3 regions of the Clostridium sp. AF34-13 genome follow, and region 2 is predicted to be linked to each of the others. Evidence: predicted binding sites of a transcription regulator. Region 2 holds the regulator's gene; each other region holds the start of a gene.

Evidence for each region. The regulator HrcA, encoded in region 2, represses chaperone genes, less so after heat shock. The targets are predictions, from matches to a motif close to TGTTAGCACTCNNNNNNNNNGAGTGCTAACA.
Region 1: DWZ63_RS09955 (Hsp20/alpha crystallin family protein) is a predicted target of HrcA. The motif match lies at 3,866-3,896, and genes of this name have one in related genera.
Region 3: htpG (molecular chaperone HtpG) is a predicted target of HrcA. The motif match lies at 3,532-3,562, and genes of this name have one in related genera.

The regions. Positions count from the first base shown of each region.
Region 1 covers NZ_QUEB01000010.1:117,991-126,346, reverse strand. The annotation lists gene DWZ63_RS09970 (phospho-sugar mutase) at 1-301, opposite strand, end outside; gene DWZ63_RS09965 (PEGA domain-containing protein) at 495-1,838, opposite strand; gene DWZ63_RS09960 (hypothetical protein) at 2,017-3,018, opposite strand; gene DWZ63_RS09955 (Hsp20/alpha crystallin family protein) at 3,167-3,634, opposite strand; gene DWZ63_RS09950 (AzlD domain-containing protein) at 3,946-4,263, opposite strand; gene DWZ63_RS09945 (AzlC family ABC transporter permease) at 4,362-5,087, opposite strand; gene DWZ63_RS09940 (YdcF family protein) at 5,208-5,960, opposite strand; gene DWZ63_RS09935 (acyl-ACP thioesterase domain-containing protein) at 6,063-6,770, opposite strand; gene DWZ63_RS15975 (InlB B-repeat-containing protein) at 7,039-8,356, opposite strand, start outside.
Region 2 covers NZ_QUEB01000002.1:202,407-210,762, reverse strand. The annotation lists gene DWZ63_RS02825 (PilZ domain-containing protein) at 1-289, shown strand, start outside; gene DWZ63_RS02820 (flagellar hook-length control protein FliK) at 336-2,558, opposite strand; gene hrcA (heat-inducible transcriptional repressor HrcA) at 2,873-3,940, shown strand; gene grpE (nucleotide exchange factor GrpE) at 3,956-4,582, shown strand; gene dnaK (molecular chaperone DnaK) at 4,651-6,528, shown strand; gene dnaJ (molecular chaperone DnaJ) at 6,722-7,879, shown strand; gene DWZ63_RS02795 (hypothetical protein) at 8,056-8,356, opposite strand, start outside.
Region 3 covers NZ_QUEB01000001.1:107,190-115,545, reverse strand. The annotation lists gene DWZ63_RS00445 (MMPL family transporter) at 1-754, opposite strand, end outside; gene htpG (molecular chaperone HtpG) at 1,298-3,376, opposite strand; gene DWZ63_RS00435 (sialate O-acetylesterase) at 3,645-5,672, opposite strand; gene leuS (leucine--tRNA ligase) at 5,958-8,356, opposite strand, start outside.

The DNA of each region.
Region 1 (8,356 bases), on a different contig from region 2:
CTGCAAACTCAGGTGACATATGGCGTGAATCGTATGCGATAGCAACGCCCTGTGACTGTTTTCCTGCTTTTATAATATAATTTGCAAGTCCCTGTGTAGCCTTGCGGACTGTATAAATGTTCATACGGTTTGTACCTGCACCTATAACACCTCTGAGTCCGGCTGTACCAAACTCAAGTTCCTGATAAAAACGCTCCTTAATCTCGTTATCATCATCTGCAATAGCCTTAAGTTCAGCTTTTGTCTCCTCGTCGAAATAAGGGTTTGCAAGCCATGACTCATAAATCTCTTTGTAATCCATCTTGTATATCCTCCTCTTTCTGCTCTTTTATTTGAAATTATATATTTGATGCCGGGGTCAAAATATCTTTTGACCCCGACTGATGCAATGGTCCGCTGTCGCTTTTGACCTTTGCATCATACATTTATGATACTGCAAAATCTGTCATATAGAGTTTGCTTTGTATCTGTTTAGTAAAATTTTAAAAACAATTTTATTTATCTGCATCCTCGATAAGTTCTGAAAATGAAAGTTTTACATTTTTGTCATCATCAAGAATATCCACCGAATAACTTTTTGTCACATAACCACTTTTACTCAATGTAATAGTCTGTGAACCTATAACCTTTGTAAATTTACACGGAACTATGCCTTTATAAACATTGTCCAGATAAACCTCCGCACCCTCAGGTGCCGTCACCGATATGGTATGGTTGCTGTCTATCTTTTTAGTTTTAGTCTTACTCTTGCTCGTCGCTGCCGCAGTCGCCTGGGGTTCTGTCGTTTCAGACGATGCCGTGCTCTGCGGAGCACTCGTTGCCGCTGACGCCGTATCAGAGGTTTCCAGACTTATATTTATAGTCTTGCTTGCCTCTGCAACAGTAAGCTTTCCATTATATGTACTGTATCCGTTAAGGCTTGCGGAAACTGAATAAGTCCCATAATTAAGTGCTATTGGTTTGCTGTAATCAATCTTAGTACCATTTATATACAAATCTGCACCTATCGGGTCAATATTAAACTTAATGCTTCCTACATTTTTTATACTATTTCTGTAGTCGCTAAAATCAAGAGTGCTCTCTTTATTATTTTTTATACTGACTGTCTTTGACGCTTTTGCAGTTCCTTTGTTCAGGGTAACCCTGTAATTGCCGCAGCTCACTGTTATAAGCATATTATTTGTCACCGGTAAAATTATGTCATCATCAATATTTATCATACCACCGATGAAATCCTTATAATTTAACAGCCTCAAATAGCCATGTCCCTCTGTCCTTATAACAGAATAGACCTTATACCCTATCCCACGCACCGTAAGTTCATCAGCCTCACTAAGCTCCACCATTTCAATAGCCTTGTTACCCGATGTGCCAAAATATGTCTGTTCTGAATACTGATATAATTCATCGGCAACTTCCATTGATGACTCAGATGTATCAAAAGAAAACTTGTCCACATTTTTATACTCCCATGCGTCCTCAGGCACTTCCATAGATACAAGCTTGGCATCGCTTGTCCTATAGGTAGTCTTCATGATCATTCCCTGTTCAAGTTCATCCCCGTAAATATCCTGCTTATACTTATCCTTAATCTCTGCCGTATCATCATAATTTATGATAGTGTCAACATCTGTGTCAATCTCCCTTACCGAAAGCTGTTTCAGTTCCTTGTCAACACTCGTGATAACCCCTGTAAAAGACTGTGCAGCCATAGGCTTAGCCGTATCCTGCACTTTGTTTTGTGAATCGCTTTTATTTGCACATCCACACATCATTACCACCAAAAATACAAGGCACACACACCGTTTAATAAAACCGGTCCCTATTTTCTTGTGCATCTTAAAATGCCCCTCCTAATCAAAAAGTCACTGCACAGTCATAAGACTAATACACTAATCCTTATTTCTGAACAACTTGTTTTACTCAAACCCAAATTGTCGTATGAAAAATACTGCATCAGCGGCATTTTTCATACTGTACTATTTGATTATAACTCAAAACCACTTAAAAAAAAAGTCAAACTCTTAAATCTTTTATCTTAGCGATAAATTTTTGTCTGTCAGGTTCCTGTGCCCTTATTTTTTCAAGTTTTTCATAATTTTTTTCGGAAATCCATGTCTTTTTTCCATTATAATAAAAATTAACCAGTTTCCAATACTTTTCAGGATAGAGTAACAGTGCATGCAAAACTTCCATTTCACCGGGTTCAGGCTCTCTTTTTTTAATATATTCCTCAACGATAGAAACTCCAAGCTCACAGTTCCATCCGTTTTTCTCCATAATTTTTCTAATCCAGTCATATAAATCTGTCATTTGAAGTCCCACCGCAGATTTTTCAAAATTTGATGTTATTATATTTTCCCTGCTAAAAAAAATATTATGATAATTATAACTTCCATGAATTATCCTGTTTTCACTTATTGTCTTCTCACATAACTCATCTATGCCGCATCTTTGTATATATTCCAAAGCCTCTACTCCCTGCTCATAAAACTCTCTAAACGAATTGAGTATGCTTATCTCCATATGATTTTTCTGTTTTTTTGCCTTGATATAACTGTTCACACGCTTCATTTCATTATTATGTTTCTTAAACAAAGAAACTATATCTATTCTTGATGTATTAAATTTTGCCTCAGATTCATCAGGCAGTCTCATACATCTATGTAAATATGCAAGATGCCCCGCCGCCATACGGACCTCACTTTTATCTCTCACATCACAATCCTGTGCCTGAAACCATCTTCTTACGACCCACTTCCCGCCACACGAATCCTCGCTTATATATTTCTCTAAATTATTTTTCAAAGCAAAATCAGCAAATTCATAGCCATTTTTATAGAGACATTCTTTTACACTCTCCTCAAACAAAATCCTCATCTCATCCCTAAGATATGGTTTTACAACATAAAATTCATCCCCACTTTCTACAACCACTGAACCCCTCACGCGTCTTTTTGCCTTTATATCAAGCTCATACTGTTTAAGCACTTCGTCAACTTTTTCATCCATTCCCATAAAAAACACCTCCATAACATACCTTGACTTATATACATTTGTATCTTATTCAAGTTATGCTATGGAGGTTTAAAATAGAACTTTTTACAGTCGTCATATCAATCGGATATTCGCAATCCGCTCTGCGGCTTGCTCATAACACTATATTTTATCCTTCAATCGCAATATATTTCTTTTCTTCAACTTCCTTTTCAGGCTCTTTCTTTGGAACAGTGAGTTTCAAAATACCATGTTTAAACTCAGCCTTGACATCTTCCTGTTTGACACCCTCACCAACATAGAAACTTCTCTGGCAGGCACCTGCATAACGCTCTTTGCGGATATATTTACCGCTGTCTTTTTCTTTCTCGTCTTTATCAAGACCTTTTGCGGCACTGATTGTCAAATAGCCATCCTCAATAGAAGCATTTATCTCATCTTTAGTAAATCCCGGCAAGTCAACTTCAAGCTCATAACTGTCTTTTTTCTCTTTAATATCAGTTTTCATAATCCTGCTTGCTTTCTTACCATATAATTTCTTTTCCGTGTTTTTCATGCTCTTATCGAAATCATAAAACGGGAATTCATCAAACCAATCATCAAACAAATTTTCTCCAAAAATACTAGGCATTAACATAAGTCATCTCTCCTTTTTCATATATGCTTTGTTACCTTGTTTCATGGAACCGGGAGGAGCAAAGCAGACATTCGCAATCCGCTTTCGCTACTTGCTCATGAACGCAGTCGCTTTGCGACCTGTCAGTGAAAGTTTTTAATCTCAATCTCCAAATCCGATTGTCTGATTGAAATCTTATTTCTTTTCTTCTTTTTGTTCCCTTCCTTTGTTCTGATTATGTTATAGCACTTTTATTAGCACTCGTCAATAGCGAGTGCTAATAATTTTGTGAACTTTTTGTGTTCTTTGTTCTGTTTATTTAGATTTTACAGCTATAACGCAAGCTCTATCACTGATACAAGAAGAACCGCAAGGCAGGCTGCGACCGCAACCGTCAAAAGACTTTTCCTTTTATATGCAAAGAATACTCCGACCACCGTTCCTGCTATTCCCGAAATCAAATCTGCCGTTGAATAGATTATTGCCGGAAATGTCATCGCACCAAGCACCGCATACGGCACATACGCAAGAAATGATTTGATAAATCTGTTCTCAATCTTTCCCGTAAAAACCGTGAGCGGAATTGCCCTGATAAGATATGTAACCCCTGCCATCACTATAAGATATATAAAAAATGTCTGTGTGTTCATTTATTTTCCTCATTTCTCCACATACTTTTATGGATATAAAATCATTTTTCGTTTTCAACATTACTTCTTCACAAATCTTTACTAAATATATCAGATATTTAATTTCCTTCCTCCTCATCAATCGGATAAAGCCACGCACCGACTGCCGATGCAGCTACCGCACATATTATTATAACAAAGCCTGACGAAACTTTATTTAACACCGGAACCCATCTGAACATACAGCTTAATACCACGGCAATTATTATTACTTTCAGAAAACGACTGTCGTCCCTTGCCGCCGGAAGAATTATCGCAAGGAACATTCCATATATTGCAATACCCAGTGCGTCACTTATAACTGCCGGAAGTATGCCGCCAAGCAGTGCACCAAACGCTGTTCCCGCTATCCAGCCGATGTATGAAACCGATATAATCCCAAGCATATAATATTTGCTTACGGTCTTGTTTCTGCTGACTGAAACCGCAAATATCTCGTCCGTCACGCAAAAACTTACTGCCATTCGTGTCGGCTTTTTAAAGGTGTCATCCACCTTTTGTGCAAGTGACAGTGACATAAGTGCATATCGTATATTTATAACAAGCTGCGTAAGTGCCATCTCGACAAGACCACCGCACGCAGCCATTATCTCAACACCGGCAAACTGTCCCGCCGATGTTACATTTGCAACCGATATAAGTATCGCCTGCCACGGTGTAAGCCCTGCCGAAACTGCCATTATTCCAAATGCAAAACTCACCGACAGATAACCAAGTGCTATCGGTATTCCGTCCTGTACTCCTCTTTTTATATCTTTCTTTTTATCTGATGCTTCATTTTCCATTTTTTCCTCATTTCCATATAGATACATCACTTTGTAAAACTTGTTTTCTGATATATCCAAACAATGTATTTATACGATTTTTCTTTTATATTTTCAGCCGTTTTCGCATAACGGTTTTTATCATATCTGATTAAAAATCTTATATTTTATAACCGCAAATGCTTCTCTCACAAAACTGTTGGGTATCGTAATCGGCTTAGTCTTTGCACTTGCACCGCTCACATCTGTGTAACCCATCTTTTTTGCTATGCATTTTGCCCTATAAATATGAAAATCATTGCTGACAATAACAGTCTTTTTTTCTTTGCTGCCAATAAGCTCAGCCGAAAATTTCAGATTTTCATTTGTATTTTTTGACCGGTCCTCAAGTATTATCCTGTCACTTTTTATTCCGTTTTTGACAAGATAATCAGACATTGCTTTAGCCTCCGTTATTTCCTCGCCTTTACCCTGACCACCCGAAACAACAACCTTTGTCCCCTCATTTTCATTAAGATAATCAAGTGCCACATCAAGACGGTATTTGAGGTTTAAAGTAACTCTTGTCCCATTCACCCTCGCACCGAGAACCACTATATAATCCGCATTTTTCTCCGGTTTCTGAACCGCATTTTTAATTATAGCACTTTCTGCAACACCGAAAGCACCTAGAAATAATATCACACATACAATCAATGCCACTGACACCGCCTTAGGCAGATGCAGTCTGCCGTTGTGACACATCCTCGAAGCTGTTCCAGCCGCCGAAAGCACCACGCCGAGAAGCAGCCAGAAATATGTAAATGAATTATTCAAACCGATAATGAACGCATAAGCGCCAAAATACACCACGGATGCAATCCCAAGCACCCATAATACAAAAGCTAAAACCATAAAAAACTCCATTCCTGCCCGCTTTTCAGGGCATCTCAAATTTGTGCGTAAACACAAATCCTGTGTGTAAAAATGTCAAGCGACTATTCGCAATCCGCTTTGCTACCTGATAGTTTTAAACTGTACGACCGCATACGCTTTGCCCTCTTCATCATCAAGCGAAACAAAAGTCTCATTTTCCTGCTCACATATCACCGGAACAATAACATCACCAAGAAGTGCCTGTTTCTTATACTCGACACGGAGTTCTTTAACAGACTTAAGTTCAATCTGGTTCATCGCCATCCTCACATACTGTCCGTTATTTACATGGTGGTTTGTGTCAAGCTGTGACTCCTGCACCACAAACTCCCTGCCTTTCACACCGCCCTCCGGCACTTTAATCTTTCTCGGTGCATAATCCATTTCAAGTGGCTCATGTGTACCATAGACATCCCCTATCTCAGGCGTAACTATCATAGGTCTGTTTTTCTTTAAATCCATAAGCACCCAGAGTGAATTTGCAATAGCAACCCTGCTGCCGTCCTCCTTTGTAATAAGAAAATTTCTGTGACCGAACATCTTTTCATATCCAAATGACTGCGTACCAATTATAATATTTTCGCCCATCCTCGGATATTCATCAATAACTATCTGCCATGAATTAAGAATCCACGCAATCTGCCTTTCCTTATGAAAATTAAGACCGACTCCCAAATCCTCGGACTGAAAATTCGTGCAGTCCTGCATATAATTTATAATACCGTCAAGCGTAAGCCTTGCGTCACTGTCAACCTCACTATATCTTACTCTGCTGTTAAAAGTGTACATATCATCCCAATCCTTTCTGTCAAATCATATCGTTTTATAAACATCTTTACTATTATACTCCTTATGACACAAATTTTCATTTACTTTTTTATGACAATACCAAAAAGATAGTAACAGTTCAGCCAAAAAAACAAGCCAATAATACATCGAGCAAGCTCGTGTATTATTGACTTATCTTTTTTTGGCTGAACTGTTACAAAAGAGATGCAATTTGTAAATTCATACAAACTACATCCCTTTTATTACACTGCTTACCTTATACAAAAAATTATTTCTTAAGCTTCATTTTTCTGCTGAATCCTGTTTTTTTATTAAACAGCTTTTTATACTTTTTATATTTTGACTTTGGTACTTTTATAACAGCTTTTTTGTATATGCCCTTAAATACATTCTTTCCAACACTCTTAAGCACTGATGATTTTACTGTTATATTTTTAAGCTTTTTGCTTCCGGTAAAAGCATTTTTACCAATTGTTGTAACATTTTTACCAATAGTTACTTTCTTCAAAGTCTTTTTGTTTTTTAATGCATTTCCGGCAACAGACTTAACCTTATAAGAAAATTTTCCTATCTTTACAGTGTCCGGTACAGATATTGAAGCTTTATTTTTAATCGGTTTAACAAACTGAACTTCTCCACCTGTTATCTTATTTTTAACAACTTTTCCAGGTTTTGTAACCTTAAAATATGCATTATATTTTGTAAGTTTCTTTACAATTCCCTTTTTCAACAGCTTAACCTTACTGCCTGCACTTGGATTACCACCCGGCTTTGTTGTCGGTTTTGCTGTTGGTTTTGCTGTTACACCTGGTGTCTTTGTTGGTGTTGTCGTCGGCTTTACAAGCGGTTTCTCAGTCACCTCCGGTGCAGGAGTTTTTGTTGCTTCTGCTTCTTTTTGCTTCCACTTAGCATAGACACTTATATCCTGTGCATTTCCCGATGCAATCTCTGAAATTCTTGAGATAATATCAAATTTTGAAGATGTGTACCAGCCTTCAAATGTATAACCGTCTTTTGTCGGCTCCTTAAGTTTTATCCTGTCTGCTGTTGTATAAGTCGATGGGTTTTCAGAATTATTTACACCACCATTCAAAATATAATTTATCAAAAATCTTCCATAATTTATGGTCGTATATTGATATGCATAATTATTATATGTGTACATTTCATTTGAGGCACCCTGAACATGAGCAAGCACTGCTACTTTTCCATTATCATCTGCCCAATCCCGCTTTATGTTTACCTTAAACATTTTTGCACTTCCCGGTTCCAGATTTGAAACATCTCTTTCTCCATATGACTCTGTCACATCATTTGCGTTGTATAGTTTAAGTTTCGCTGAATCCTTTCTATTGCCTTCATTCTTAACCTCGACAAGCATATATGGATAAGCACCCGAATCGCACATCTGTGTTCTTACAACAAAGTCACTATTTCCTAAAGTCATCTCTGTGCCGTTGTTATCCTTTGTCTTTTCCTCTATCTCTTTTGGCTCATTATTAATATTCGGTGAAGTTGTCGCTTCCTCTGTTTGTGCCGGTTCCATCGAAATCAAATTATCTCCTGAGGCGGCAGTATCCTCCGGC
Region 2 (8,356 bases):
CATAAATGCACCTATTGAGATAACGGATATTTCAAGAAATGGTATCGGATTTGTCACAAAAAGTGTTTTGCCTATTGGATTTTATTTTAATTCAAGACTTGAATTTGAAAAGAAGAATGACAGTTTAAACTGCGTGGTTCAGATAGTCAGAAGAAAACAAAAAGATGATGGTACAACGCTTTACGGTTGTGAATTTGTAGGTATGCCGTCGATATTTGACTATATATTTGACGATATAGAAAATGAGTATTTGAAAAATCATTCTGACGATGAAAAAATGAATAATTGATTATTGTAAAGCCCCCGGTCTGTCTATAGATGTACCGGGGGCTTATTTAAGCCCTTATATCAAACGAGAACCGTTTCATATCGGTTGTCTGTTGTGTGTTTATCTTTGCATTGATAAATTCATCTACAGTGCTGGTGCTTGCATCAGCTTTTTCTATTTTTACATGACAAGCATAACCCTGTGAGTTTAATGCATCTTTTAAAAGACCGGCATTTGTCGAGAGAAGATCTATCGACCTGTCATTGTCGGATATGAACTTAGTGTTTATCTCATTGTGGTTTTTATCGAGATATACATCAAGTGCACCGAGATTTTCCATATCAAGATGCAGTAATACATGTATGTTGTTTGGGTCTTTCCTCAGCTTTTCCTTTTTGGTGTAGACATAAAGGTCGCCGTGTGTATTATGGTTTCTTAATTTTAAAGGCATCTGAAAATACGAAAATGCTTCGCTTAATGTTTTCATGAAATCAATGTTGCTCTGTGCATCTCTTGCCTGACTGCCGAGACTGTCGGAATCGTCACCTGAGAGATTGGTACTTATAAGTGAATCAAAATCTTTTAACTGTTTTTGCATCTTGTTATAGAAATTATTTATGTTTTCACCGTCTTTTAATTTCTGTGGTGAGAGCAGCCAGTTACTTTCAAGTACCTTTGAAAATATGGATTCAAAGGACTGTGACCTGAAAAGTTCATTTATTGTTTCGGGGTCAGAGAGTGGTATAAGATTTTTGATTACGGTAAGCACTTCTTTTGCGGTGGCATCACCTGATGTAATCTTCATGATAAGGGCTTTGCTGACCGGAAGTTTTGATAATGTACTTAACAGTTCATTTCTTGCGTCTTTGTCAAGGAATGTGCTTAGATAATCGTTTTCAATGCCAAGTGAGTTAAACTTTTCGCACAGTGTGTCAATGACCGTTCCGGAGGTTGAAATTTCCCTTTTGTCAGTATTTTGTGATGACTGCTGAAGCATGTTGTTGATGGAATTTTTTGCCGTCTCGGTAATATTGTGAAGAAACTTTGCGGCAAATCCTATCCTGTTCTCGGATGTATTCCCCTTTGGAAGTTCCTCAATTACATTTTTTGCATTTTCAGTATCGGCAGTATTTTTTTGTTCTTCCAAAGCTTCTGTATCAGCCGATTCGGTATTTTCAATGTTTTCATTTATCGTAGGGATGTTCTTAAATAAGTCAGAGTTTTTAAGCACTGAAATATCGGTTGCAGATTCGAGAGTACTGTCTATATTTAAAAGTGTCTGCTGAAACAGTTCATTTGTGGCATCCATACCGCCGGGAAAGACAAGTGACTTGCTGCCTGCGGAGTCCCTAAGCATTGTAAGTGCATCTCTTAGAGAGAGAGTACCATTTTCAAGCTGTTCTAAAGTGTCCTCGGTCATTGCCGTGCCCGATAAAAGATTTAAAAGTTCATTTCTCTGTTCGCTGCTGAGAAATGAGATTGTCTGTGGCTGTGAGGTATTATTTGCCTTGTCAAAGGACTGAAACAATATATCTATAAGTTTTTCACCAAATGCGGCAACAGATGAGGAGGCTGCATTCTCAGAGAGAGAACTGAGGAGCTCCGGTATCTGTTCTGAAAGTGATGAAAGCTTGTCTATAAGGTGGTAAGTTCCATGTCTGTAGCTTGAAAACTGGGTCACGGTGTCTTCATTTATATCCATCATAAGACGGTTCATTATCGCTAATGTTGAAAAGTCCTCTGTCTTGCAATCGTATGCTTGCTGCATAAGTGACTGGATAGAGTTCTTGTTTATAGGGAGGAGATTGTCCATAAGAGCCTTTACAGTTGCCTGGTTGTGCTCAGTGTTTGGAAGTCCCGCTTCTTCAAGTGCTTTATTGATAAGGTTAAGTTCAGTATCAGAGTAGCTGTTTGATACTGGTGAAAGAAGTATTTGACCGGGATTTGGGCTGCTGAGCGAAAAAGCGGCGGTCTGTCCGATGGAAAGTTTTGAACTGTCAGCTATATATCCTTTTAAAATGGTATTGTTGTCGAGAGTGACAGTTATCTGGTTTCCTCTTAGGTCGGAAATCTCACCTTTGACGATGTCACCTGCTTTTAGCTGTGTGGCACTTCTTGCAACACCGTAATCACTGTTGCCGCCCGGAGTCCTTGAAATATTTCCGGGATTTTGAGCACCTGCACTATTGGTTCCCGATGCAGCGGTTCTTGCCCGGGTCTGTCCGCCAGCCGTCTGGCTATTCATTCTGTTTGTGTTTAATGAATTTATTCTGCTTGCATTATTATCCATAATACTCCTCATTTCAATGTGTTAGTTTCTACTATTATAATGATGTCCGGGGTAAAAGCTGTTTTGACCCTTGCATCATAATAATACTTATAAAGAGATTTGCAAAGTCATTTAAGTATTATATTTATTATATCGACTTTAAAGGTGAAAAAATATAATGGTTCATTTTCTTGTTTTTTGACTGAACTGTAATAAAAAATAAAAAAAGTTTCAAAATACTCTTGACAAGATTTTGTATGCGTGCTATCTTACTTTATAGATGTTAGCACTCCACTACAAAGAGTGCTAACAGAGAAGCAGAAGGGAGTGGTTAAGTGGAGTTAGATGATAGGAAGTTAAAGATACTTCAAACGATTATCAGGACTTATCTTGAAACCGGAGAGCCGGTAGGTTCAAGAACGATTTCAAAAGATACTGACCTCAATCTAAGTTCAGCGACTATTCGTAATGAAATGTCTGATCTTGAGGAGATGGGATATATCATCCAGCCTCATACATCGGCAGGCAGGGTTCCTTCTGATAAAGGTTATCGTCTTTATGTAGATACGATGCTCGATGACAAGACGAGTGAGGTTATGAACCTTAAGGATGAGCTGGAACAGAAAGCAGGAAAGATAGATGTATTGCTTAAGCAGGTTGCAAAGCTGCTCGCAAACAATACAAATTATGCGACACTTGTTTCAGGGCCGAGATATGAGTCAAAGAAAGTTAAGTTTATACAGCTCACACAGGTTGATGCCGACAGCATACTTGCTGTTATAGTTCTTGACAACAATGTAGTTAAAAATGAGATGGTGCGAGTTGAGGGTGATATAGACCAGGAAATGATGGTAAAGTTAAATTTTATATTAAATACCACATTGAACGGACTTGATGTTACCGAGATGAACCTGGCCATCATCAGAAAGATAAAAGAACAGGTCGGCAGTCACACGGAGGTCATTGATTCAGTCTTGGAGGTTATCGGAAAGGCACTTACGGAAGATGATGATCTGGAGATATATACAAGTGGAGCAACAAATATTTTGAAATATCCTGAGCTCTCGGATAAGGCGAGTGCAACGGAGTTACTCAATGCGTTTGAGGAAAAAAATATTATAGGTGATTGGCTTGATACGGCAGAGTCGGAATCAGGAGAAAACGGTCAGGGCAAGAGTAAGCCGGGCGACACTCATGATATTCAGGTTTACATTGGAAATGAGACAAAAGTAGATACCATGAAAGATTGTTCGGTTGTAACGGCAACATACAAGATTCACGAAGGTGTATATGGAAAGATTGGTATCGTCGGACCAAAGCGAATGGATTATGATAAGGTTGTAAGTACATTACAGTCGCTTATGTCTGAGCTTGATGATATATTCAAAAAAAAGCAAAAATAGAGAGGTGGCAGGGAATTGGTAGCAGAGAATAAAGATATAGAAAAAGATATTGATATTGAAGAAGTAAAAGAAGATAATACCGCAGATGAAGCTGTTGAGGAAGAAAAAGCAGCGGAGGATGCAAAAGATAAAAAAGATGAGGCTTCAAAGGAAGCAGCTCCAAAGAAAGAAAAGAAATTCGGCAAGAAAAAGGATAAAGCGGTTGAAAAGCTTGAGGAGAAAGTTAAAGAGCTTGAAGACATGAGGGTGAGACAGCTTGCTGAGTTTGAAAACTTCCGCAAACGTTCTGAAAAAGAAAAGAGTCAGATGTTTGAAGTCGGAGCAAAGAGCGTTATCGAAAAGATTCTTCCGGTTATTGACAATTTTGAGAGAGGATTACAGGGAGTACCTGAGGAAGAAAAAGACGCACCGTTTGTCAAAGGTGTTGAGATGGTTTATAAACAGATGCTCACAGCTTTCGATGAGATGGGAGTTAAACCTATAGATGCAGTTGGAAAAGAATTTGATCCAAATCTTCACAATGCTGTTATGGCTGTCGATGATGATTCATTGGAGAGCGGAACAGTTGCAGAGGAAATGCAGAAAGGCTATATGTATAAAGAAAGTGTCGTAAGACACAGTATGGTAAAAGTAGTTAATTAGTTTTATCAGTTATTTTTCTAATAAATAATATATGAAATAAAGAGATTATGATATAGGAGGCAATCATTATGAGTAAGATTATTGGTATTGACTTAGGAACAACAAACTCTTGTGTAGCAGTTATGGAAGGTGGAAAACCTGTAGTAGTTGCAAATACAGAGGGAGCAAGAACAACACCTTCTGTTGTAGCATTCACAAAGACAGGAGAAAGACTTGTAGGTGAGCCTGCAAAGCGTCAGGCAGTTACAAATGCTGACAAGACTATATCTTCTATCAAGAGACATATGGGTTCAGATTATAAAGTAACTATAGATGATAAGAAATATTCTCCACAGGAGATTTCAGCAATGGTTCTCCAGAAATTAAAAGGAGATGCTGAGAGTTATCTCGGTGAGAAAGTAACAGAAGCAGTTATCACTGTTCCGGCATATTTCAACGATGCACAGCGTCAGGCCACAAAGGATGCAGGTAAGATTGCTGGTCTTGATGTAAAGAGAATCATCAACGAGCCAACGGCAGCCGCACTTGCTTATGGTCTTGACAATGAAAAAGAGCAGAAGATTATGGTTTACGATTTAGGTGGTGGTACATTTGATGTATCTATCATTGAGATTGGTGACGGCGTTATCGAAGTATTAGCTACATCTGGTAACAACCATCTTGGTGGTGATGACTTCGACCAGAAAATTACAGACTACATGATTCAGGAATTTAAGAATAAAGAGGGCATCGATCTTTCAACAGATAAAATGGCACTCCAGAGATTGAAAGAAGCTGCTGAGAAAGCAAAGAAAGAACTTTCATCAGCTACAACAACAAATATCAATCTCCCATTCATCACAGCAACAGCAGAAGGACCAAAGCACTTTGACATGGATCTTTCAAGAGCAAAGTTTGATGAACTTACACATGACCTTGTAGAAGCTACTGCTACTCCGGTTCAGAATGCACTTAACGATGCAGGAATTACAGCTTCAGAGCTTGGAAAAGTATTACTTGTAGGTGGTTCTACTCGTATTCCTGCCGTACAGGATAAGGTTAAACAGCTTACAGGACATGAGCCTAGCAAATCACTTAACCCTGATGAGTGTGTAGCTATCGGAGCATCAGTACAGGGTGGTAAGCTTGCAGGAGATGCAGGTGCAGGAGACATCCTTCTTCTTGATGTAACACCACTTTCACTTTCAATCGAGACAATGGGTGGAGTTGCTACAAGACTTATCGAGAGAAACACAACAATCCCTACAAAGAAGAGCCAGATATTCTCTACTGCCGCTGATAACCAGAGTGCAGTTGATATCAATGTACTTCAGGGTGAGAGACAGTTCGCTAAAGACAATAAGTCACTTGGACAGTTCAGACTTGATGGTATTCCACCTGCAAGAAGAGGTGTTCCACAGATTGAAGTTACATTCGATATTGATGCAAACGGTATCGTAAATGTTTCAGCAAAAGACCTTGGTACAGGAAAAGAGCAGCATATCACTATCACAGCAGGTTCAAATATGTCTGATGAAGATATTGATAAGGCTGTTAAGGAGGCAGCACAGTTTGAGGCTGAGGATAAGAAGCGTAAAGATGGAATCGATGCAAGAAACGAAGCAGACAGCATGGTATTCCAGACACAGAAAGCTCTTGACGAAGCAGGAGACAAGGTAGATGCTGCTGAGAAAGAAAAAGTTCAGGCAGATATTGATGCACTTAAGGCTGTTGTTGAGAAAACAAATCCTGAGTCAATGACTGACAGTGAGATTGATGAGCTTAAGGCAGGAAAAGAAAAACTTATGGAAAGTGCACAGGGTGTATTCCAGAAGATGTATGAGCAGGCTCAGGCACAGGGTGCAGCAGGTGCAGGTCCTGACATGGGAGCTGCCGGAGCAGGAACGGCAAATGACAGCAATGCCGGAGCTGATGATGTAGTAGACGGAGATTACCGCGAGGTATAAATAGACAAAATGCTAAAAGCATTTTGTCATTAGAAGAATGGTCTTTGACCATTCTTCATTTGAACAGCATGGCTGTTCTTCCCACATTAAATATAAGATTTTTAGGCTGCTGCCTCCCACGGTGGCGGCCTTATGGTTGTTTTTGTGATTTTATTTTTGGATTGTGTGCTTTGGCACGGAAACGAGGAGTTTTATGGCAGAGAAAAGAGATTATTATGAGGTCTTGGGTGTCAGTAAGGGGGCGTCTGATTCCGAGATTAAATCAGCATATAGAAAGCTGGCTAAGAAATATCATCCGGATATGAATCCGGGGGATAAAGAAGCCGAAGCTAAGTTTAAAGAAGCATCTGAGGCATATGCAGTTCTTAGTGATGCAGATAAGAGAAGACAGTATGACCAGTTCGGTCATGCAGCATTTGATGGCGGTGCCGGTGGTGCAGGTGGCTTTGACTTTGGCGGCATGGATATGGGTGACATATTCGGTGATATTTTTGGAGATTTCTTTGGCGGCGGCCGTTCAAGAGGTCAGAGCAATGGTCCTATGAAAGGTCAGAACATCCGTACATCAGTAAGGATTACATTTGAAGAGGCTTGTTTTGGTGTTGACAAGGAAATTGATGTTACATTGAAAGAAGAGTGTGCAACCTGTCACGGAACAGGTGCTAAGCCGGGAACATCACCGGAAACCTGTAAGAAGTGTGGTGGTAAAGGTCAGGTCGTATTTACACAGCAGTCTTTGTTTGGTGTTGTGAGAAATGTGCAGGCTTGTCCTGACTGTCACGGAACAGGAAAGATAATAAAAGAGCGTTGTTCAGACTGCAGCGGTTCAGGATATATAAGTAAGAGAAAGAAAATTTCGGTTTCAATTCCTGCCGGTATCGATAACGGTCAGTGTGTTAGAATACGCGATAAGGGTGAGCCGGGTGTGAACGGCGGTCAGAGAGGTGACCTTTTAGTTGAGGTTGTTGTCTCAAGACATCCTATCTTCCAGAGACAGGATAGAGATATATTCTCGACTGCACCTATCACATTTGCACAGGCAGCACTCGGTGGTGATGTACGCATAAAGACTGTTGACGGCGAGGTTATTTATACCGTTAAACCGGGAACTCAGACAAACACAAGGGTACGCCTTAGAAATAAAGGTGTTCCATCGCTCAGAAACAAGCAGGTGCGTGGTGACCACTATGTAACGCTTGTAGTTGAAGTGCCTACAAAGATGAACTCAGAACAGAAAGAGCTTCTTGAAGCATTTGACAAAGCGATGTATGGTGAGAAAAATGAAGATGAAACACCATCCGATGAAAAGAAGCACGGTAAAAAAGGAATGTTTGGGAAAAAAAAGAAATAAAAATATAATGAAATAAATATTAAATTAAATAAAAATATAATGAAATAAAAAAGAGCAAAACCAGCATTTTGCTCCTGATGCCACACTACTTTACGAGCATTTTCCTATACTTAAAAAAGACTGTCCGGGTAAAACTTAATATCAGAGCTAAAGTTTTACCCGGACAGTCTTTTGCACTACCAGTCTTCTATACCGGCGAATGCATCAACAGTCGGTATGGAAGGATTTGGTTCATTATCAGGGACATCGTCAAAAGACTCAAATTCTTTTACTGAAATATCTTCAGGTTCAGGTTTGTCATCGAGAAGTGTCTGCACCTGTTTTTGTGAAATGCCCTCAGGCATATCATCCTCATTATCAGAAATATCTTCTACGGTTGGTGTGACAGAGGTATTTGCCTCAATGTCTGCGAGAAGTGTTTTTATTTCGCCATCGTGGTTGTCCACCTCGAAAGAATCCTCTTTGTTATCGCACATA
Region 3 (8,356 bases), on a different contig from region 2:
TATTCGCTTCATAACTCTCAAGAAGGAATATCGAGTAGTCCATCGTGACCGCAAGCTGAAGTACCGCCGCAAGTGCCTGTGTGATATATGATATTTCACCTAGAAAAATATTACTTCCAAGGTTGAACACTATTGCCATTCCTATATTTGCAAGGAATATAAACGGTGTAAGGAATGAATCCATCGTGATAAGAAGAACCACAAGTGATAAAACTGCTGCGATAACCACATATATCGGCATCTCCTGTAAAGCAAGGTTCTTTATATCAGTAACGATGCCTGACATTCCGCTTGCATAAACATCTTTTCCAACCGTCTTACGGATATTTGTGATGGCATCCATCGTATCGTCCGCTGATGTTGTATCATCAAACAAGGCTATCATCATAGTTGCATTTCCGTTGAAAAACGCTTCTTCAAGATTTTTAGGAAGCATCTCCGTCGGTACGCTTATATCAAGCATATCATCATACCAAAGTACATCTTTAACATGGTCGATACCCTCAATCTTTTTCTCAAGTGCTGCCGCCTGTTTATTCGACATATCCTCAACAACTATCATAGAAAAAGCACCCATTCCAAATTCATCAACAAGTGTATCCTGACCCGATACTGTTTCAAGAGTATTCGGAAGATAAGATAATACATCGTAGTTTACTCGTGTGCTTACATATCCAATCACAGATGGAACAAGCAAAACACACGCAATAAGCAGGATGATGTTCTTATGCCTTGTAATCCATTTTCCTAACATTTTTTCTCGTCCTTTCTTTATCCTGTCCGACTAACAGTAAACAAAGCAGCATACCGAATCGAACCTTAATTGACCGATTTTATCATTTAGTGACCATCGGTCATTTCTATAGTCCATATACTACAACAAAAATGACCAACAGTCAACATCAAATTTGACTATTGGTCATTTTTATCAAAAACACACAAAATTCACATATTTTATGGAATTATTATATCCATAACTCACAAAACAATCATATTTTGTAACAACAATACAAATATCAGACAATCATAATCTTCCATCAAGCTGCTAAAATACAGTTATCAAACAAAACAAACTTATTAACAACTTATCTAAATCTTTTTATCATCAATCTTTTTATCATCGCCAATAAAAGTAAATTGGAGTTTGACACCATAATAAATAATATTAATCGGTATTATGTCGTCGTCAGTACTTAAGGGTGGTATTCTCACCCTTTATGTACTGTTACGAACGACAGCATAACGAAAGCGTACCGATGTTATTATTTATTATGAGGCAAACTCCTCATAATGTGGTTTATTTAGCAAGCAAAAGCATAATCTCATTACTTCTGTTTACAAACTCCGTCATCTCCTCTGCCTTAAGCGGATGGTTCGCAAGTACGGCAAGGTCATAGAGCTGTTTGCAGAACATATCAACATTTTCTGCATCCTTATTATTAAGAATATACTGCACAAGTTTGTTTGATGAGTTGAGTACAAGTGTTGCAGAGTCTCCAAACATATCCATGTCCATTCCTGCTCCGCCTGCACTATACATCTTCATCATATCCTGCATACGGCGTGTCTCCTCTGAGAGTGTGAGCATTGATGAAACATTCTCATTTTTAAGTTTCTCTACTTTTACTTCAAGATTTTCCTTTCCGAGTGCTTTCTTAAAGATTTCGCTAAGTTCCTCGGTCTCTTTCTTGATAGTCTCCTCGTCCGCATCGTCCTTCATCGTATCATTAAGACCTGCATCTATACGCTTGAAGCTTACTTTTAAATCACCCTGCTCAAGCTGTGAAATAAATGCCTGGTCAATATTATGACTCAATATAACTGCATTTATATTCTGCTCCTTGAACATATTTACATACTGGCTCTGCTGCTGCATATCAGTTACATAGTAAACTGTCGTTGGTTCTTCCTCGTTTTCACCGTCTTTATTTTCTGATGCATCTGTGTTTTCCGTATTTTCAGCAGTATTTTCCTTTGTATCTCCGTCTTTTTCTTTGACTGCATCGACATATTCAGGAAGCGTGATATATTTATCATTTAAGTCCTTAAAGATGATATAATCTGACATCTTTTCTCTGAACTTACTGTCTTTTAAGCATCCGTATTTGATGAATGGGCTTATATCTTCCCAGTATTTCTCATAATTTTCTTTGTCTACTTTATACATTCCTGAAAGCTTGTCGGCAACTTTCTTTGTAATATAATCAGAAATCTTCTTTACAAAACCGTCATTTTGCAATGCACTTCTTGAAACATTGAGCGGAAGGTCAGGACAGTCGATAACACCCTTAAGAAGCATCAGGAACTCTGGAATAACTTCCTTGATATTATCAGCGATAAATACCTGATTATTGTAAAGTTTAATAACACCCTCAAGATTGTCATACTCCGTATTTACCTTAGGGAAGTATAAGATACCTTTAAGGTTGAACGGATAATCCATATTCAAATGAATCCAGAAAAGAGGCTCCTTGTAGTCATTAAAGACTGATCTATAAAATTCCTTGTATTCATCATCTGTGCAATCATTAGGATGTTTCATCCAAAGCGGAGTTGTCGTGCTGATAGAAACAGGTCTTTTATTTATCTTTACTTTTTCTTTGCGTGGTGATACCTCGACAACTTCTTTTTCTCCGTTCTCATTTTCTCTTTCCTCTGTCTTTGCTTCCTCGACAATGTTTTCAACTACAACATCATCTTCACGGAGTTCTTCCTTATCTATAGTCTCATACTCCTGCTCGGCTCCCTCTTTTGAAAGGAATATCTCTACAGGCATAAATGAACAGTATTTTGTAAGAACCTCTCTTACACGGTACTCATTTGCAAATTCTAAGCTGTCCTCTGAGAGGTAAAGTGTGATAGTCGTACCTATCTCTTTTTTGTCTCCCTCTGACATTTCAAAGTTGATTCCACCCTCTGACTCCCAGCGTACAGGTGTTGCTCCCTCTTTCCATGACAATGTGTCGATAGTAACTCTGTCGGCTACCATAAATGCTGAATAAAAACCAAGTCCAAAGTGTCCTATTATCTGCTCCTCATTTGCCTTGTCCTTATATTTTTCAAGGAAGTCAGTAGCACCTGAAAATGCGACCTGATTTATGTACTCGTCAACCTCATCCTCAGTCATACCAAGACCGGTATCAGTGAATGAAAGACTCTTTCCTTCAGTATCAACAACAACCTGAATACTTGGCTTGTAATCATCAGGAAGTGTGTATTCTCCCATAATATCAAGCTTTTTAAGCTTTGTAATCGCATCACATCCGTTTGATACAAGCTCACGGATAAATATATCATGGTCTGAATAAAGCCATTTCTTTATAATAGGAAACATATTTTCTGATTCAATTGATAAACTGCCTTTTCTGCTCTGCATAATAAAATCTCTCCTTTACTTTTATATTCACTATAATCAGCCCTTTTCCACAGGACTTTTATCTACGATTTATTTCGTCAGCAATCATTGTCATCGACTGCTAACAGCTTTCACAAAGAGTATAATAATACGATATTAAAAAAATGTCAAGAAAAAATTAGCACTCTTTTGAAAAGAGTGCTAATTTATGTTTTTCTGATTAAAGACGGCTTGTTCCCCGCCTGATTATTATCCTATGCAATATAAACATAAAATTTTCCTAATTGTCTTAAAATAGCGTTGTAACTTCTCCTACAACTTTTTCTCCACAATTCCCCTTAGAATCATATGCAGTAACCGCATACTCGTAAGTAGTACCTGAATTTGCAAAAATATCGTTGTAAGACTGTGCCGTATTTGTGTTGAGCATTGCTATATAAGTCCATGTCTTAGTGCCTTTAACTCGTCTATAAACATTACAGTAAGATGTATATGAATTTGCCATCCAGCTTATCTTTACACCATCCATTGTTGCCTGAAGTCCAGTTATCGCTGCCATTGAATTTTTAGAATATACTGTAAGTTTCTTTTTCCGGCTTCCTACCGTAAATTGAAGCTTTGCGTTAAACACCTGATTTTCCTTAAATTTAACAAGCCATTTATCATATGATATGGCACCGCTCTTGGCATTCACCTTAAGTTTCTTTGTTTTCCATGTTGGAAATATCTTTGCAACAACATTCATATTTTTTACTGCAGTTCGGTTTATCTTGCTTATATCTGTATATCCGTCCTGGCTTACAAGTTTTATTTTAACTTTGGTTGACGGTTTCTTTACATATCCGAGTACATAACATATATTGTTTGCCGCATCTCTTCCAAGTTCATTATACGCAAGCTGTGTATAATGTATTGTACTGTGTATTTGATTTAATGATGTAGGCAGTTTCAATGATTTACTTCTTGTCTTATTATATGAAGTATATTTCGCATTGGTTTTATACTTATTTTTGAAATAACTTTTTACTGTATTATCCGTAAGCCACACTTCTGACAACTGGCTTGCGAGAAAAATGTCCTTATATGCCGCTTTACCTGAATTACACATATAATACTGTGCTTTTCTAGGACCTGTCAGCTCAAGGTCAGCAAGTGATGTCGGTTTTCTGTGCGATCTTACCATAAGTATTCCGCCAAACTCAAGTTTCTTATTTACATACTTATAATCTTTCGCACTGCTTCCCTTAAGCTGTTTCTTTAATGCTCTGTGCATTTTCATATAATATGTGAGATATTTTCCGGCTTTCATCTTAAAATCCTGTTCTCCCTGAAGCCAGAAATATCCTTTATGGCTGAGCTTATAATGTCCGGCTTTTATCTCATTATTAAGGGTACGCTCACAGGCTTTATAAAGTGCTACAGCCTGCCAGAAATTATTATCTTTTCCCGCTTTCGGCTGCCATGTAGTAATAGAACTTCCGCCATGTGCCGCATTTACAACCCATACTTTTTCCTTTAATTTATTTGTCCACTGGTTTGCCAATGCACTGTCAATACCTGATTTTGCCTTTGCCCCGCTTGCAGAAGTAAGATTATTTGTCCTGCACCACTCATAATCCGAACTGTTATCGGTAAGAGATTTTGGAACAAACTTCGATGCATTTGCGACTGAAAGTGCCGGTGATGTTTTACTCCAATTTGCAACTCTTTTATAATGAGAACGACATGACGGACCATATGTATTATAAACTTTTCCTGCACTGTTTAATATGGCATTATTTGTATATTCTGCATTCGTTTTATCATCACTATGGCTTCCCTCCATATTACTCTGACCTATAAGTAACAAAAGACTTATCTTTGCCGGCCTGACTAATACTCCATAAGTTGTTCCATCCTTAAGCTCAACTACAGCTTTTCCACAACCTACCGCAAATATCTTTTTATGGTTGCTGTTTGCCACACTAACAATTTTTCTGTCTTTTTGTCCTGTTGTAGCATTAGTCGATACAACATTTTCTGTAGCTATTCTTCTTATCTCTTTATTAAAGGTATGCCTGTCATCATATTTTAATGTAATTTTCTTTTTTGTCTTGGCATAACTCACTAATGGAGGAAGTGTTGTGTTCTCCGGTTCTGCCGTCGGTTCCGGACTCGCTGTATTCTCCGGATTTTCAGTTTCCGAAGGTTTCTTCGTCTGTACCACTATATCATTATCGGTATCTGCTGATGCCTTTTGGTTATTCAAGATATATCCTGCCACTCCGAATAACATACATATTGCTGCTATTAAAATAATCTGTTTTTTTAATTTCATAATAATATTTAATCCCTATCCCTTTATTTCTTAATTATCATAAATACTGAGGCTGAAATGATATTATCAGCCTCAGCTTGAGTTTAATCTTAGTATATATTTATGTCATTTTTTTGCAAATCATATGACTTTATTTTGCCACTATGTTTTAGTGTTTGCCCCGTGCGGTACAAACACTAAAGATTACAGCCTGTTTTAAATGCATCTTCGATGCATGAGGCTGTAATCTGACAAAAATTTAATTCTTTGGCGTATAGCCTGACAGCAAGTGTCAGGCTTACGGATTTATTTTGCCACTATGTTTACAATTCTTCCCGGTACATAAATTTCTTTGATGATGTTCTTTCCGTCAAGTCTGTCGCCAAGTGCTTCTTTTGCTCTCGCAAGTACATCGTCTTTGGCATCGTCTTTTCCGATTGAAAGTGTTACTTTTGTCTTTCCGTTTATCTGAACGGCTATCTCTACGGTTGACTCTACAGTCTTTGCTTCTTCATACTCAGGCCATGACTGCTCGTAAAGTCTGCCCTCACCTCCTATTATCTCCCAGATTTCTTCTGTTATATGAGGTGCTACAGGATTGAGAAGTGTGATGAGCGTCTTGTACTCGCCAAGTGTAATACTGTTCTTCTTATAAAAGTCATTTATAAGTGCCATCATTGCGGCTATAGCAGTATTGTACTTGAGGTTTTCAAAGTCACTGCTTACTTTCTTTATTGTCTGATGCATCTTTGTCTCAAGGTCTTTTGAATAACCGTCATTGTCTTTATCAAGCATTGTCTGAAGTTTCCATACTCTGTCGAGGAAACGGCGGCATCCTTTTACACCATCATCTGACCAAGATGCACTGAGGTCAAATGCTCCGATGAACATCTCGTAAGTACGAAGTGTATCTGCTCCGTATTCTTTTACAATATCGTCAGGATTGATTACATTTCCGCGTGATTTACTCATCTTCTCGCCGTTTTCACCAAGGATCATACCATGAGATGTTCTCTTCTGGTATGGTTCAGGAGTAGGCACAACACCCTCATCATAGAGGAATTTATGCCAGAAACGGGAGTAGAGAAGATGGAGTGTAGTATGCTCCATACCACCGTTGTACCAGTCAACAGGAAGCCAGTATTTAAGTGCTTCAGGGCTTGCAAGTGCCTCTGTATTTGTCGGGTCAGTATATCTCAAGAAATACCATGATGAACCCGCCCACTGTGGCATTGTATCTGTTTCTCTCTTTGCAGGACCTCCACAGCAAGGGCAAGTTGTATTCACCCAGTCTGTCATTGCCGCAAGCGGTGACTCTCCATTGTCAGTAGGCATATAGCTGTCTACCTCAGGAAGTAAAAGAGGAAGTTCACTCTCATCAAGAGGTACATAACCGCATTTATCACAATGTACGATTGGAATAGGCTCGCCCCAGTATCTCTGTCTTGAGAATACCCAGTCACGGAGTTTATAATTTACCTTGCGGTTACCAATCTTTTTCTCTGTAAGGAAATCTTTTACTTTCTCCTTAGCTTCTTCTACTGTAAGTCCTGTAAGGAAACCTGAATTTATCATCTTTCCTGTTGCCACATCAGTAAATGCAGCCGCATCTATATCCACAGGTCCCTCACTTCCCTCAACAACCTGAATCATAGGAAGTGAGAATTTCTTTGCAAATTCCCAGTCACGGTCATCGTGTGCAGGAACTGCCATGATAGCACCTGTTCCGTATGTCATAAGTACATAATCAGAAATCCAGATAGGAATTTCCGTATCATTTATAGGATTTATAGCTGTAAGTCCATCAAGAACAACACCGGTCTTGTCTTTTGCAAGTTCTGTACGCTCAAAGTCAGACTTTCTTGATGCCATCTCTCTGTATTCCACAATGGCATCCCAGTTTTTAATCTTATCCTTATACTTGTCAATGATAGGATGCTCAGGTGAAACGACCATGTAAGTCGCACCAAAAAGTGTGTCAGGTCTTGTAGTATAAACACGAAGTTTATCCTCTTTATCTTTAATTCTGAAATCAACCTCCGCACCCTCTGAACGGCCAATCCAGTTTCTCTGTGAAGTCTTTACTCGCTCGATATAATCTACATCGTTAAGTCCCTCTAAGAGTTTGTCAGCATAATTTGTAATCTTAAGCATCCACTCACTCTTAACCTTGCGGACTACCGGAGAACCACATCTCTCGCATACACCGTTTACAACTTCCTCATTTGCAAGTCCTACCTTACATGATGTACACCAGTTGATAGGCATTTCTTTTTTATATGCAAGTCCTGCATTAAAGAGTTTGAGAAAAATCCACTGTGTCCATTTGTAATAATCAGGGTCAGTCGTGTTTATCTCTCTGTCCCAGTCAAAAGAATAACCGAGTGAATGAAGCTGCTCTTTAAATCTTGCAACATTCTTCTTAGTAACCTCTTTTGGATGAACTTTATTCTTGATAGCATAGTTTTCAGTAGGAAGACCAAATGCATCCCATCCCATAGGATATAATACATTGTATCCCTGCATTCTGCGTTTTCTTGCTACTATATCAAGAGCCGTATATGGACGAGGATGTCCTACATGAAGTCCCTGTCCTGACGGATAAGGGAACTCAACAAGTGCATAAAACTTTGGCTTTGTATAATCATTTTCTGTCTTAAAAGCCTTTTCGTCGTCCCATATCTTCTGCCATTTTTTCTCCACCG